Regions from separate parts of the Gryllotalpicola kribbensis genome, predicted to be linked through region 1. Evidence: predicted binding sites of a transcription regulator. Region 1 holds the regulator's gene; each other region holds the start of a gene.
The links. Region 1 encodes HrcA, which represses chaperone genes, less so after heat shock. Its sites were predicted from a motif close to TTNGCACTCGNNNNNNNCGAGTGCNAA; they were not measured.
Positions count from the first base shown of each region.

Region 2: the regulator HrcA is predicted to act here: its motif matches at 1,766-1,792, upstream of groES (co-chaperone GroES).
Region 3: the regulator HrcA is predicted to act here: its motif matches at 1,530-1,556, upstream of ABD716_RS01625 (Hsp20/alpha crystallin family protein).

Region 1 covers NZ_BAABBX010000016.1:121,367-125,627, reverse strand. Annotated here, with positions in the region: gene dnaJ (molecular chaperone DnaJ) at 1-1,014, opposite strand, end outside; gene hrcA (heat-inducible transcriptional repressor HrcA) at 1,046-2,089, opposite strand; gene ABD716_RS12860 (DUF4870 domain-containing protein) at 2,190-2,561, shown strand; gene hemW (radical SAM family heme chaperone HemW) at 2,554-3,774, opposite strand; gene ABD716_RS12850 (DUF1990 domain-containing protein) at 3,777-4,261, opposite strand, start outside.
Region 2 covers NZ_BAABBX010000015.1:91,524-95,784, forward strand. Annotated here, with positions in the region: gene ABD716_RS09830 (ABC transporter substrate-binding protein) at 1-220, opposite strand, end outside; gene rarD (EamA family transporter RarD) at 323-1,246, opposite strand; gene groES (co-chaperone GroES) at 1,383-1,679, opposite strand; gene ABD716_RS09845 (class I SAM-dependent methyltransferase) at 1,822-3,018, shown strand; gene ABD716_RS09850 (DUF4190 domain-containing protein) at 3,066-4,013, opposite strand; gene tsaD (tRNA (adenosine(37)-N6)-threonylcarbamoyltransferase complex transferase subunit TsaD) at 4,092-4,261, opposite strand, start outside.
Region 3 covers NZ_BAABBX010000002.1:77,854-82,114, reverse strand. Annotated here, with positions in the region: gene ABD716_RS01630 (NADP-dependent oxidoreductase) at 1-946, shown strand, start outside; gene ABD716_RS01625 (Hsp20/alpha crystallin family protein) at 1,015-1,467, opposite strand; gene ABD716_RS01620 (hypothetical protein) at 1,629-2,045, shown strand; gene ABD716_RS01615 (alpha/beta hydrolase) at 2,089-3,024, shown strand; gene ABD716_RS01610 (APC family permease) at 2,993-4,261, opposite strand, start outside.

The sequences.
Region 1 (4,261 bases):
GATCAGCTCACGCTCGCCGCGCCCCAGCTTGGTCGGCGTCACGACCTGGATGCCGATGCGCAGGTCGCCTCGGCCGTTGCCGCGCAGCCGCGTGATGCCGCGGTTCTTGACCGTGAGGATCTCGGCGCTCTGCGTTCCGGCGTGCAGCTCGACGTCGACGGGCCCGTCGAGGGCCTGGAACGTCGTGGATGTGCCGAGGATCGCGTCGGCCATCGACACCTCAAGGGTCGCCAGCAGGTCGTCGCCGTCACGGCTGAAGACGTCGTCGTGCTTGACCTTGATCTCGAGGTACAGGTCGCCGTTCGGCCCGCCGGCGGGGCCGACCTCGCCGTGGCCGGGCAGCTGCAGGCGCAGGCCGGTGTCGACGCCCGCGGGGATGTCGACGGGGATGGTCTTGCGGGCGCGCACGCGGCCCTGCCCCTGGCAGGTGACGCACGGGGTGGCGATCACGGTGCCGTAGCCGCGGCACGTGCCACACGGGCTCGAGGTCATGACGTTGCCGAGGAGCGAGCGCACCGAGCGCTGGATCGAGCCCGTGCCGTGGCAGATGTCGCACGTGACGGGGTGCGTGCCGGGCTCGCAGCACGAGCCCTGGCACCGCTCGCACAGCACGGCGGTGTCGACCTCGAGGTCGCGGTGAGCGCCGAAGATCACATCGGCGAGGTCGATCTCGACCCGCAGCAGCGCGTCCTGGCCGCGCTCGCGCCGCGACTTGGGTCCACGGCTGCTGCCACCGCCGCCGAAGAAGGTCGAGAAGATGTCCTCGAAGCCGCCGAAGCCCTGCGCGCCGCCGCCGAAGGGGCCCGCCTGCGGGCCGAGGTCGTACTGCTCGCGCTGCCGCGGGTCCGACAGCACGTCGTAGGCGTGCGTCACGAGCTTGAACCGCTCCGCGGCTTCCGGGCTGGGGTTCACGTCGGGGTGCAGCTCGCGCGCGAGGCGGCGGTACGCCTTCTTGATCTCGTCGGCGCTCGCGTCGCGCTCGACGCCCAGGACTTCATAGTGGTCTGCTGCCATGAACTGGCGGCTCCTTAGTGTTCGTGGATTCTCAGGCCTGATCGCCGAGCGCGCGGCTCAGATAGCGGGCGACAGCCCGCACGGCGGCCATGTTGGTGGAGTAGTCCATGCGCGTCGGCCCGAGCACGCCGAGCCGAGCGACCGGCCCGCTCGCCGCGCCGTAGCCCGTCGTCAGCACCGAGGTCTCGGCGAGGCCGAACGGCTCGTTCTCGCGGCCGATCGACACGCTCACGTCGCGGTTGCCGCCGACGCCGTGCTGTTCGGCGGCCATCTCGCCGAAGAGCTTGAGCAGCTCGACCTGCTCTTCGATCGCCTCCATGATCGGGAAGATGCTGCCGGTGAAGTCGTGCTCGGTGCGCACCAGGTTGGCGGTGCCGGCCATGATCAGCCGCTCCTGCCGCGTCGACCCAATGATCGCGCCCACCGACTCCACGAGCTCGCCCGCGAGGGGGCGCAGCGTCTCGGGGAAGCCGTCGACGATGGCCGGCAGCACCGCCGAGGCATCCGCCATCGGCATGCCGACGAGCGCGGCGTTGGTCGCGTCGCGCAGCGCACGCAGCGCCGCGTCGTCGTAGTCGACGCTCAGCTCGACGACGCGCTGCTCGACCACGCCCGTGTCGGCGATCAGCACCGTCAGCACGCGGCGGGGAGCCAGGGCGACGAACTCGAGGTGCTGGATGCGGGCGCGCGAGACCGAGGGGTACTGGATGAGCGCGACCTGGTGCGTCAGCTGGGCGAGCGCGCGCACGGTGCGCGTCAGAACGTCGTCGATGTCGACGGATTCGCCGAGGAAGATCTCGATGGCGTGCCGCTGCGCGGGCGACAGCGGGCGGATGTCTGCCAGCTGATCGACGAAGACGCGGTAGCCCTTGTCGGTCGGCACCCGACCGGACGAGGTGTGCGGGGCGGCGATCAGCTCCTCGTCCTCGAGAAGAGCCATGTCGTTGCGGATCGTGGCGGCCGAGACGCCGAAGCGGTGCTTGTCAACGATCGTCTTCGAGCCCACCGGCTCGCGGGTGGCCACGTAGTCCTGCACGATCGCCCGGAGCACTGCGAGTCCACGTTCCGAAACCATCGACGACGCTCCCTTCGCCCGACTAGCACTCAATACCTATGAGTGCCAATACTAACCCGGCTACGCTGACTCGAAACTAGCGTCATGGAGGTCGCACACCTTGTCGTACACACCGCCGCCGCTGCGCCAGAGCGAAGAGCGCACCTGGGCGATCCTCACGCACGTCATCGCAGGCGGCCTCAACCTCGTCACCGGCGGCCTCTTCGCCGGTCTCATCGGCGCGATCGTGGTCTACGTCGTCTTCAAGGACCGCGGCCCGCTCATCCGCCAGCACGCGACGACCACGCTCAACTTCCAGATCACGCTGATCATCGTCGAGATCATCGGCTGGATCCTCGCGTTCGTGCTGGTCGGATTCTTCATCCTCGCGGCCGCGTGGATCGTGAACATCGTCTTCAGCATCATGGGCGCCCTGGCGGCGAGCCGCGGCGAGCCGTACACCTACCCGCTGGCGATCCGCTTCTTCAAGTAAGCCGGCGCACGACCGCGTCGGCGAGCAGCCGGCCGCGCAGGGTGAGGCGGATGCTGCCGCCGATCGCCGCCGCCCCGTCGATCAGCCCTTCGGCGATCAGCCCGGCGACCTCCGGGCGGGCGGCGCGGTCGAGCTCGGCGACCGGCAGTCCTTCCGCGATGCGGACCTTCAGCAGGATGTCCTCGACGCGTCGGGTCTCGTCGTCGAGCGTCTCGCGGCCGGCCGCCGGCGACGCGCCCTGCAGCACGCGCGCGGCGTAGGCGGCGGGGTGCTTGACGTTCCACCAGCGCACGCCGCCGACGTGGCTGTGTGCGCCCGGGCCGACGCCCCACCAGTCGGCCCCGCGCCAGTAGCCGAGGTTGTGCCGCGAGCGGTGCCCCGGCCCCTTCGACCAGTTCGACACCTCGTACCACTCGTAGCCGGCTCGAGCCAGCGCGGCATCCGCGAGCTCATACATGTCTGCGGTGAGGTCGTCGTCAGGCTCGGCCACCCCGCCGCGCCGGATCTGCCTGGCGAGCTTGGTGCCCTCTTCCACGATGAGCGCGTAGGCGCTGAGGTGATCGGGCGCGCAGGCGAGCGCGGCGTCCAGTGAGCGTTGCCAGTCGTCGAGGCTCTCACCCGGAGTGCCGTAGATGAGGTCGAGGCTGACGTCGAGCCCGGCCTCGCGCGCCCACTCGACGACGAGCGGCACCCGCTCGGGGTCATGGGTGCGCTCGAGCGTCGCGAGAACGCTCGGCACCGCCGACTGCATGCCGAAGCTCACCCTCGTGAAGCCGGCGTCGGCGAGCTGCCGCAGCGCAGCGGCGTCGACGGAGTCGGGGTTCGCCTCGGTCGTCACCTCGGCCCCCGGGGTGAGCCCCCAGGTGTCGCGCACGGCCGCGAGCATGCGCGCGAGGTCACCGGGCGGCAGCAGCGTCGGCGTGCCGCCGCCGAAGAAGACGGTCGAGACGGCGCGGCCCGGCACGCCCGATGCCTCCAGCGCGCGGGCGGCGAACCGCACCTCGGCGATCGCCTGGTCCGGGTAATCCGCCTGCTTCACCCCACGCAGCTCGGTAGCGGTGTAGGTGTTGAAATCGCAGTAGCCGCAGCGCACGCGACAGAACGGCACATGCAGGTAGACGCCGAAATCGCGCGCCTCGGCACCGGCGGCTGCCTGCGCGGGCAGACGGCCGTCCTCAGGCGCGGGGTCGCCGAGGGGAAGAGCGGACGGCACGGTCAGTCGGCCGCGTTGATGGGGTGCAGCGCGCGCAGGTACTTCGCCGTGATGCCCTTGCGCACCTGAGCGTACACAGGCGCGAGCAGTCGCCAGCCGAACGAGGCGGGGCGCGAGAAGCTGCGCACCGTGAGCCACACCGAGTCGTCGTCGCGGTGCTCGAGGATGAAGGCCTCCTCGCCGCTCGCCGGATGCCCGTGCAGCGTGCCGTAGGCGAAGCCGACGCGGTTCGGGTCGTCGATGACGTAGACGACGCGCACGGGCGCGTCGACGGTGATCGGGCCGACCTTCGTGCGGAGAACCGCCGACATGCCATTCGCGATCAGCGGCTCGCCCTCGTCGTTGTAGACCGACTCTGTGCCGCCGACGTCGCGCATGCCGACGGGCGTGCCGTCGTCGCTGTAGCGGATGCCCGCGTACTGCTCCCCCGTGCCGAGGTCGACGTTCGTGACCTTCAGGCCGGCGCCGCGCTGAACGCCCCACGACA
Region 2 (4,261 bases), on a different contig from region 1:
TGTTGATGTCGGCGACCGCGAGGTTGGTGGCCTCGATCGCGGGCGGCCCCAGGGTGGCCAGCGTGCCGGTCTGCGGCAGGATGGTTCCGATCTTGAGCGTCAGGTCCTTCGAGCCGGACGTCGACGACGGGCTGGACGAGCAACCGCTCAGGACGAGGGCGACAGCCCCGGCCGTGGCGATGGCTCCGACGGCGAGACGCCGGGAATGCGAGCTGCTCATGCTGCTCCTTACGAGGAATGTGTGCGTGACTCACGGGGCAGGGTGAAGCCCCGTTGCCTCGTCACGCTATGCGCCGAAAAGAGCGGGGATGGTTCCGGGGCGTTACGGTCGTGTAAAGGCGCGCCGCGACCCGCGCGACGCCCGCAGCAGGTCGATCGTGAGCAGGACGAGGGCGCCCCAGATCACGATGAAGCCGACCCAGCGCGCCGGCTCCATCTGCTCGTGCTCGACCGCGACGCCGATGATGAACTGGATGATCGGCGTCAGGTACTGCAGCAGGCCCATGTAGACGAGCGGCAGACGACGTGCCGCCGAGGCGAACAGCAGCAACGGCACCGCGGTGATCACACCGGCGAGCACGAGCAGCACCGTGTTGCCCGCGCCCGCGGTGCCGAAGACCACGCCGCCGCCCGTCGTGCCGACGACGATCAGCTCGACGACGGCGACCGGCACGAGCCACGCCGACTCGATGGTGAGGCCCGAGAGGGCATCCACCTCGCCGCCCACCTGCTTCTTGACGAAGCCGTAGAGTCCGAACGAGAACGCCAGCGTCAGCGCGATCCATGGGAACGCGCCATAGGCGATCGTGAGCACGACGACCGCCACGATGCTGATGCCGACGGCCGCCCACTGCAGCGGGCGCAACCGCTCGCGCAGCACGATCACGCCGAGGAAGACGAGCACGATGGGGTTGATGAAGTAGCCGAGCGCGGCCTCGACGACCTGGCCGGAGGACGTGGCGTACACGTACGTCTGCCAGTTGATGAAGATCAGGATGCCGGCGCCGGCCAGCGTGAAGAGGATGCGGCGCCTGCGCACGAGCGCCCACAGCCGCGCCCAGCCGCGCGTGGCGGTCAGCGCGATCGCGCAGAAGCCGAGCGACCAGATGATGCGCCAGGCGACGATCTCGAACGGGCCGGCCGGGGCGAGCAGCAGGAAGTAGAGGGGCAGCATGCCCCAGATGAGGTAGGCACCGAAGCCGAACAGCAGGCCGCTTCTGGTCGTGTCGTGCTCGCGGGGCGCCATCCTCCAAAGCTACGGGCGGAACGGGGCCTGCCACGCCGCGGCGGCCGGTCCACCTGCAAAAAAGTGGAGCCCGGGCCATAGCCCGGGCTCCACCGACGTGGTGCGACTCAGCGCACGAACGTTGTCGCTGACGCGGTCAGCGGACCACCACCGCGAGCACGTCGCGGGCCGACAGCACGAGGTACTCCTCGTTGTTGTACTTGACCTCGGTGCCGCCGTAGCGCGAGTAGATCACGCGGTCGCCGACGGCGACGTCGAGCGGAACGCGGTTGCCGTTGTCGTCGATGCGGCCGGGGCCCACGGCCAGGACCTCGCCCTCCTGCGGCTTCTCCTTCGCGGAGTCGGGGATCACGAGACCCGACGCAGTGGTCGTCTCTGCCTCGACCTGCTTGATCACGATGCGATCCTCGAGCGGCTTGATGGAGACCGACACGGTAGACCTCTTTCTTGTACGGTGTACTTCAAGACATGGGTTAGCACTCTCATACCGAGTGTGCTAAGCCGAGTCTAGGACCCCCTCTGGCACTCCTGCAAGGCGAGTGCCAAATGTGACGCACGCAGGACGAGGTGAGCGGATGCTTCGCGACGAACTCGTCGAACTCCTCAGCCCCGCGGGGCTGACGCTCCTCGACTCGCTGCCGCCCTACGAGTCGCAGCGCGACGTGGTGAAGCTCGTGGCCGCCCTGCGCGCCGAGGGGCATTCCCCCGCCCTCGTCGCCGCGGTGCTGACGCAGGCGAAGCTGCGCGCGAAGGCCGGCGGGTCGCACGGCAAGTTCGCCGAATTCGCCGGGCGCATGCTGTTCACCGAAGCGGGTCTCGAGCAGGCCACTCGGCTCGCGGTCGCGGCGCGGCACGCGGCGAGGTACCGCGCAGCGGGCATCCGCCGGGTCGCCGATCTCGGCTGCGGAATCGGGGGCGACGCAATGGCCCTCGCCGCGCTCGGACTCGAGGTGACCGCGCTCGATCGCGACGAGGTGACGGCCGCGATCGCGTCGTACAACCTCGCTCCCTTCCCCGACGCCGCCGTCGAGCAGGGCGACGCCGAGTCCTTCGACATCGCACGGGTCGACGGGCTCTGGCTCGACCCCGCCCGCCGCACGGCGGGCCACAGCGACACCCGCCGCCTCACCGATTCCGATGACTGGTCGCCGTCGCTCGACTGGGTGTTCAATGCCGCAAGCCGGATGCCCGTGGGCGTCAAGCTCGGCCCCGGGTTCGACCGCGAGCTCATCCCGGGCTCGGCCGAGGCGCAGTGGGTGTCGTTCGGCGGCCAGGTCGTCGAGCTCGTGCTGTGGTTCGGGGCGCTCGCGCGGCCGGGCATCACCCGCGCGGCGCTCGTGCTCGACGCCGCCGGCGCGCACGAACTGACCGCACCAGAAGACAGCGCGGACGAGCCGGTGGGCGAGCTCGGCGACTACCTCTATGAGCCCGACGGCGCCGTCATCCGCGCGCGTCTCATCGGCGACTTCGCCCGCTCGCTCGGCGGGCGCATGATCAGCGAAGGGATCGCCTATGTCACCGCCGACGCACCCGAGCGCACGCCGTTCGCGCAGGGTTTCCGCATCGTCGAGCGGCTGCCCTACCACGAGAAGGAGCTCAAGGCCGAGCTGCGCAAGCGCGGTATCGGCACGCTCGAGATCAAGAAGCGCGGGGTCGACGTCGACCCCGCGAAGCTGCGCACGCGGCTGGCGCTCAAGGGGAACGCGTCCGCCACCCTGATCCTCACCCGGGTCGCGGGGCGGCACACGGCGCTTCTCGCCGAAAGGCTCTAGCCACGCGAAAGGGCCCCGCCGCAGCGGGGCCCCGTCTCCGATCGCCGCTAGTAGCGGTAGGACGTTCCGCTCTGCGACGCCGCGACCGCGATGACGACCACGATGATCACGAAGAGCACGAAGAGCGCGAGCGTTCCGATGCCGACCCAGATGCCGGTCAGCGCAAGACCGCGCCCCTTCTCACCCGTGCGCTTGATCTGGTTGAGACCGACGAAGCCGAAGATGATGCCGACGATCTGGCCGACGAAGGGCACCAGGAAGACGCCGACGCCGGTGGAGATGATCGACACGATCGCCGAGACGTTCCAGCGCGGGCCGTAGCCCGAGCCGGCGTACGGACCGTACCCCTGCTGCCCCGGCGCGCCATAGGGCGGCTGCGGCGGCTGCGGCGGCCCGTACCCCGGCGCCGGCGGGGGAACCGGGGCGCCGACGGGCTGTGGCGGCTCGTACGGCGACTGCTCGTACTGCGGGGCCGCGAACTGCGCGGCGGGCGGCGTGCCGAGATCGGATGCCGGCGCGGGCGGCGCCGGCGGCGGCACGGGCGCCTGCTCGCCCGGCGTGTACGAGCCGGGCACGGGGCCGGCGGACTCCGCCGACGGCGGCACGGGCGGCGCAGGCGGTGCGGGCGGCACGGGCGGCCCATAGCTCGGCGGCGCAGGCGGGGCGGGTGGGGCCGGCGGTTCGAACGACGGGGCAGGCGGTGCCGCCGGCGGCTCCGGCGCGGTCGGGGTCTCGGGCGCGACGGGTGGCTCGGGCGGGACGATCGAGGGCGACTCTGGCTCGAACGGCACGGGGGTCGTCGCCGGCTCGGGCTCGCTCGGAGCGGGGGGTTCCGACGGCACGAGGGGGGTGTCGGGCTCGGCGGGAACCGTCGGCTCGTCAGGCTCGGCGGGAACGCTCGGCTCCTGCGGCTCGGCCGGCACCGTGGGCTCCTGAGGCTCTGCCGGAACGGTCGGCTCCTCGGGCGGCCGGGGAGGGTTCTGCGGGTCAGACATGACGCTCCTTCAGCGCGGGCTGTGTGCCCGCTGTAAAGCCCCATCGTCCCAGCGGGCCCGAGTGGGTGTCAACGGATCTCAGCGCACCTGGACGTCTGTGACGGGGAGCGTGGAATCCGCCCCGAAATCGAGCGTCGACGGCTCGTGGCCGGCCATGATCAGCTGCGCGGCGAGCGCCGCGATCATCGCCCCGTTGTCGGTGCACAGCGACAGCGCGGGAATCCGCAGAGCGATGCCCGCCTCAGCGC
Region 3 (4,261 bases), on a different contig from region 1:
TGCGCGATTCGACCGATTCGGCCCGACGGCAGAGGTGCTGCGCATCGTCGACGAGGAGCCCCCGCACCCCGGCCCGGGCGAGGTGCGCGTGCACGTGTGCGCCAACGGGCTCAACCCGGTCGACTACAAGATCATGCACTCGGCGCAGTCCGCGGCCAACTACGGCATCACGGACCCGGCCGCGACGCCTGGTGGCACGGGGGTGGGGTTCGACTTCGCGGGCGACATCGACGAGGTGGGCGAGGGCGTCACCCGCTTTAGGCTCGGCGAGGCCGTGCTCGGCGGGCGCCGCCACCGCGCGATCGGCGACTTCGTGATCATCGCCGCAGAAGGCGCGGATGCCGAGCGCGACGGCGTCCTCATCGAGAAGCCAGAGGCGCTCGACTACGACACGGCAGGGGCCCTGCCGGTCGCAGGGCGCACGGCGATCGCGGCACTCGACCGTGTCGGCGCGGGCCCCGGCGATACGGTGCTCGTGAGTGCCGCCGCCGGGGGAGTGGGCGTGATCGCGGCGCAGCTCGCGGTTCTCCGCGGCGCGACCGTGATCGGCACGGCGAGCGAGCGCAACCACGAGTTCCTGCGCGAGCTGGGCGTCACGCCCGTCGCCTACGGCGACGGCCTGGTCGAGAGGCTGAGGGATGCCGCGCCCCAGGGTTTCACCGCCGCGCTCGACAACAACGGGCCCGACTCGGTCGACGCCGCGCTCGCCCTGGGCGTGCCGCTCGAGCGCATCAACACGATCGCCGCCCGCGGCCATCGCGGCGCACAGGGCGTCGGCAACCCGCAGGCGACGATGGAGCAGTTCGGCGAGATCGTGCGCCTCGTCGCCGACGGGCAGGTCACGGTGCCGATCGAGGCGATCTACCCGATCGAGCGGCTCGCCGAGGCATACGCGCGCCTCGAGACCGGCCACGTGCGCGGCAAGCTCGTCGCGGTGACGAGGTAGCGCAGGCGAGGCATCCGCCCCCGATACGAGAAAGACCCCGGCGAACCGGGGTCCTTCTGCTTCCGTGCTTATGCGCCAGCGGGCTCGCTGTGCGCCTCTTCGACGGCGGGGTGCGTCGTCTCGGCGCGCGAGCTCACGGCGATCTTGCGCGGCTTGGCCTTCTCGCTCATCGGGATCGTGATCGAGAGCACGCCGTTCGAGTAGTCGGCGGTGATGTTCTCGGTGTCGATGCCCTGGCCGAGGCTCAGCTGGCGCAGGAACGTGCCGCCCTGGCGCTCGCGGGTCAGCCACTTGACGCCCTCGCCCGTCGCCAGCGTGCGCTGGGCGCGGATGGTCAGCAGCTGGCCGTCGACGTCGATGTCGACCGAGCCCGGGTCGATGCCCGGCAGGTCAGCAGACAGGACGTAGGTCTCGCCGTCCTTGTAGAGGTCCATCGGCATGAGCCGCGGGCCGGCGGGGCGGTCGAGGAACGAGCCCGCCAGGCGGTCGAACTCGCGGAAGGGATCGAAGTTCATTGCCATGTGAATCAGCTCCTTCTCTGTAGTCCCAAGGTTGAGCCACCTCGACTCAACTAGGACTGACATTAGCACTCGAACACCGAGAGTGCCAGATCCATTCCGCCATACCCGACGTTCAGCGGGCACCCGGCTCCCGGTCGGTTTCGCGGGGTCATAATGAGCGTGTGATCGGAAGCTCACTCGCTCGGCAATTGCGGGATGCCGGGTTGGAATGGCATCCCGCTCCGGGCGACTTCTTCCGCATCGAAGGCCCCGAATTCGCCTCAGACGAGACGTTCACCGTCTCGGACATGACCATCGAGCCGCACGAGTTCGACACAGGCACGATCCTCGGCTTCAACGGAACGACCGAGTGGGCGCTCGACTCCGTCGCGCTCGAGCAGGCGCTGTGGCTGCCTCGCGAGGATCAGCTGCGCGAGCGCCTCGGCGGCGCGTTCCGGGCACTGACCGCGCGTCCCGACGGCGCCTGGCGCGTCACGACGCACAGCGGTGGCGCAGACCACGACTTCGAGGCCGCCGACGCGGCATCCGCATATGCATTCGCTCTTCTGGCGCTGATCGATGTCACGGCGCTCCGGTAGCCGCTCGGCGCCCTTCCCGGTCGGTCCCTGGCTATGGACCGCCATGATGCTGCCCTTCGCGCCGTGGCAGTCGCGCAAGCTCAACGCGACGCCGGTGAGCACGGTCGACTACCTCCTCGACGTCGACTACGTCGGCGACGGCCACCCCGGTCACCGGCTCGACGTGCTGACGCCGCATCGCGAAGCCGGAGACACCGCGGCGCTCCCGGTGTACGTCTACTTCCACGGCGGCGGCTGGACGAGCGGCGACAAGTCGGCGCTCACCAAGTACTGCGCCGTGCAGGCGGCCACCGGCATCGTCGTCGTGAACGTCAACTATCGCCGCGCCGGACTGCGCGGCGGCGGCTTCGGCATGCGGCACATGCTGAACGACGCGAACGAGGCGCTGCGCTGGGTGGTCGCCCACATCGCCGAGCACGGCGGAGACCCGAGCACGATCGTGCTCGGGGGCGACTCCGCCGGGGCGCAGATCGCCGCCCTGCTCGGCGCGACCACGACCCGGCCCGAGCTGGCCTCGCACTTCCGCCTGCGCCCCGCCGTCACCCGCGAGGAGCTCGGCGGCCTGGTGCTGCACTGCGGCGCGGTCGACTTCTCCGTCGTCTTCGAGCCGGGGTTCATCATGAGCCACGACTTCGTGCGCATGCTGCTTCCCGGCTATCGCAGGCACCGCATGAAGCCGGCGTCGCTGCAGCGAGCATCGCGCTGGCTGAGTCCCATCGAATGGGTCGACGAAAGCTTCCCGCCGGTGCTCGTCACGACCAGCGAGCGTGACATCTTCTACCGCGCGAACGTCAACTTCGTGAAGGCGGCGGAGCGCGCGGGCATCCCAGTCGAGTTCGTCAGCTACGGCTGGGACGCGCGCAACACCGAGCACACGTGGCAGCAGGACGCCGGCCACCCCGAGTCGGTCGAGGTGTACGAGCGCCTCCAGCACTTCATCGGGCAGGTCAGCTCACGTGTACGATCGGCCGACGCTTAGGGTTCTTCTCGGCTTCGCGCAGCACCTCGCGCGTGACGGGCGCGATCTCGCCGGTGCCGTCGAGCAGGAAGCGCGCCATGTTCGAGATCGGGTTGCCCTCGTTCCACTGGAAGTAGATGCTCGGCACGATGCCGGTCAGCTCGCGGATCTCGAGCAGCACCGCGGCGATGGCGTTCGGCACCGAGATGCTCTCGAGCTGCAGCACGCGGTAGCCGTGCTTCTCGACGCCCCGCACGAGCAGCGGCTCGACGAAGTCGGAGGCGTCCTGCTGCACGCGCGGCTTCGGCAGCACCTCGATGAAGAGCAGCCGGGCGCCCTGCGGGATGTGGCTGAAGTAGCGCTCCGACTTGCTCTTGGCGCTGTACTCGTCCTTCGTGTCGGGGCCCGGCTCGTGCGCGACGATGCGGATCACACCGGACTCGTCCTCGGCGTCCTCCAGCAGCCACGCCTCGGCGACGGCGTCGAAGGTCACGTCTGAGGCTCGCAGCTCGAACGAGCGCTTGGCGCGCGAGACGAGCGAGATGACGAGGATCGCGAGGATGAACAGCGCGGCGATGCGCACGCCGTCCGGCCGTTCGATGACGTTCACGACCGTCGAGTACAGGAACGCCACGGTGACGAAGCCGAACGACCAGATCCGTGCGCGCTGCCGGTGGCGGAACGCCGAGATCGTCACCGCGAGGGCGGCCGAGCACATCAGCACGAGCACGCCCGTGGCGTACGCCCCGCCCTGCGCGTCGACGTTCGCGCGGAAGACCAGGGTGATCAGGAAGCCGATCAGGGCGAACACGACGACGAGCGGGCGCACCGCGCTCGCCCACTGCGGCGCCATGCCGTAGCGCGGCAGGTAGCGCGGCACCAGGTTGAGCAGGCCGGCCATCGCGGATGCCCCGGCGAACCACAGGATGAGGATGGTCGACAGGTCGTAGACGCTGCCGAACGCCGGCCCGAGGTACTCGTGCGCGAGATAGGCCAGGGCGCGGCCGTTCGCCGGGCCGCCCGCCTGGAAGGCCTTCTGGGGAATGAGCAGCGTCGTCGCGAGGCTCGACGTGATGAGGAACGCGCTCATGATCGCAGCGGCGGTGGCGAGCAGGCGCTTCGTGCCGCGGATGCGGCCCATCGGCAGCTTCCCGGTGTCGTGGGGGCCGCCCTTGATCTGCGGCATCACCGCCACCCCGGTCTCGAAGCCGGACATGCCGAGCGCCAGCTTGGGGAAGACGAGCAGTGAGATGCCGAT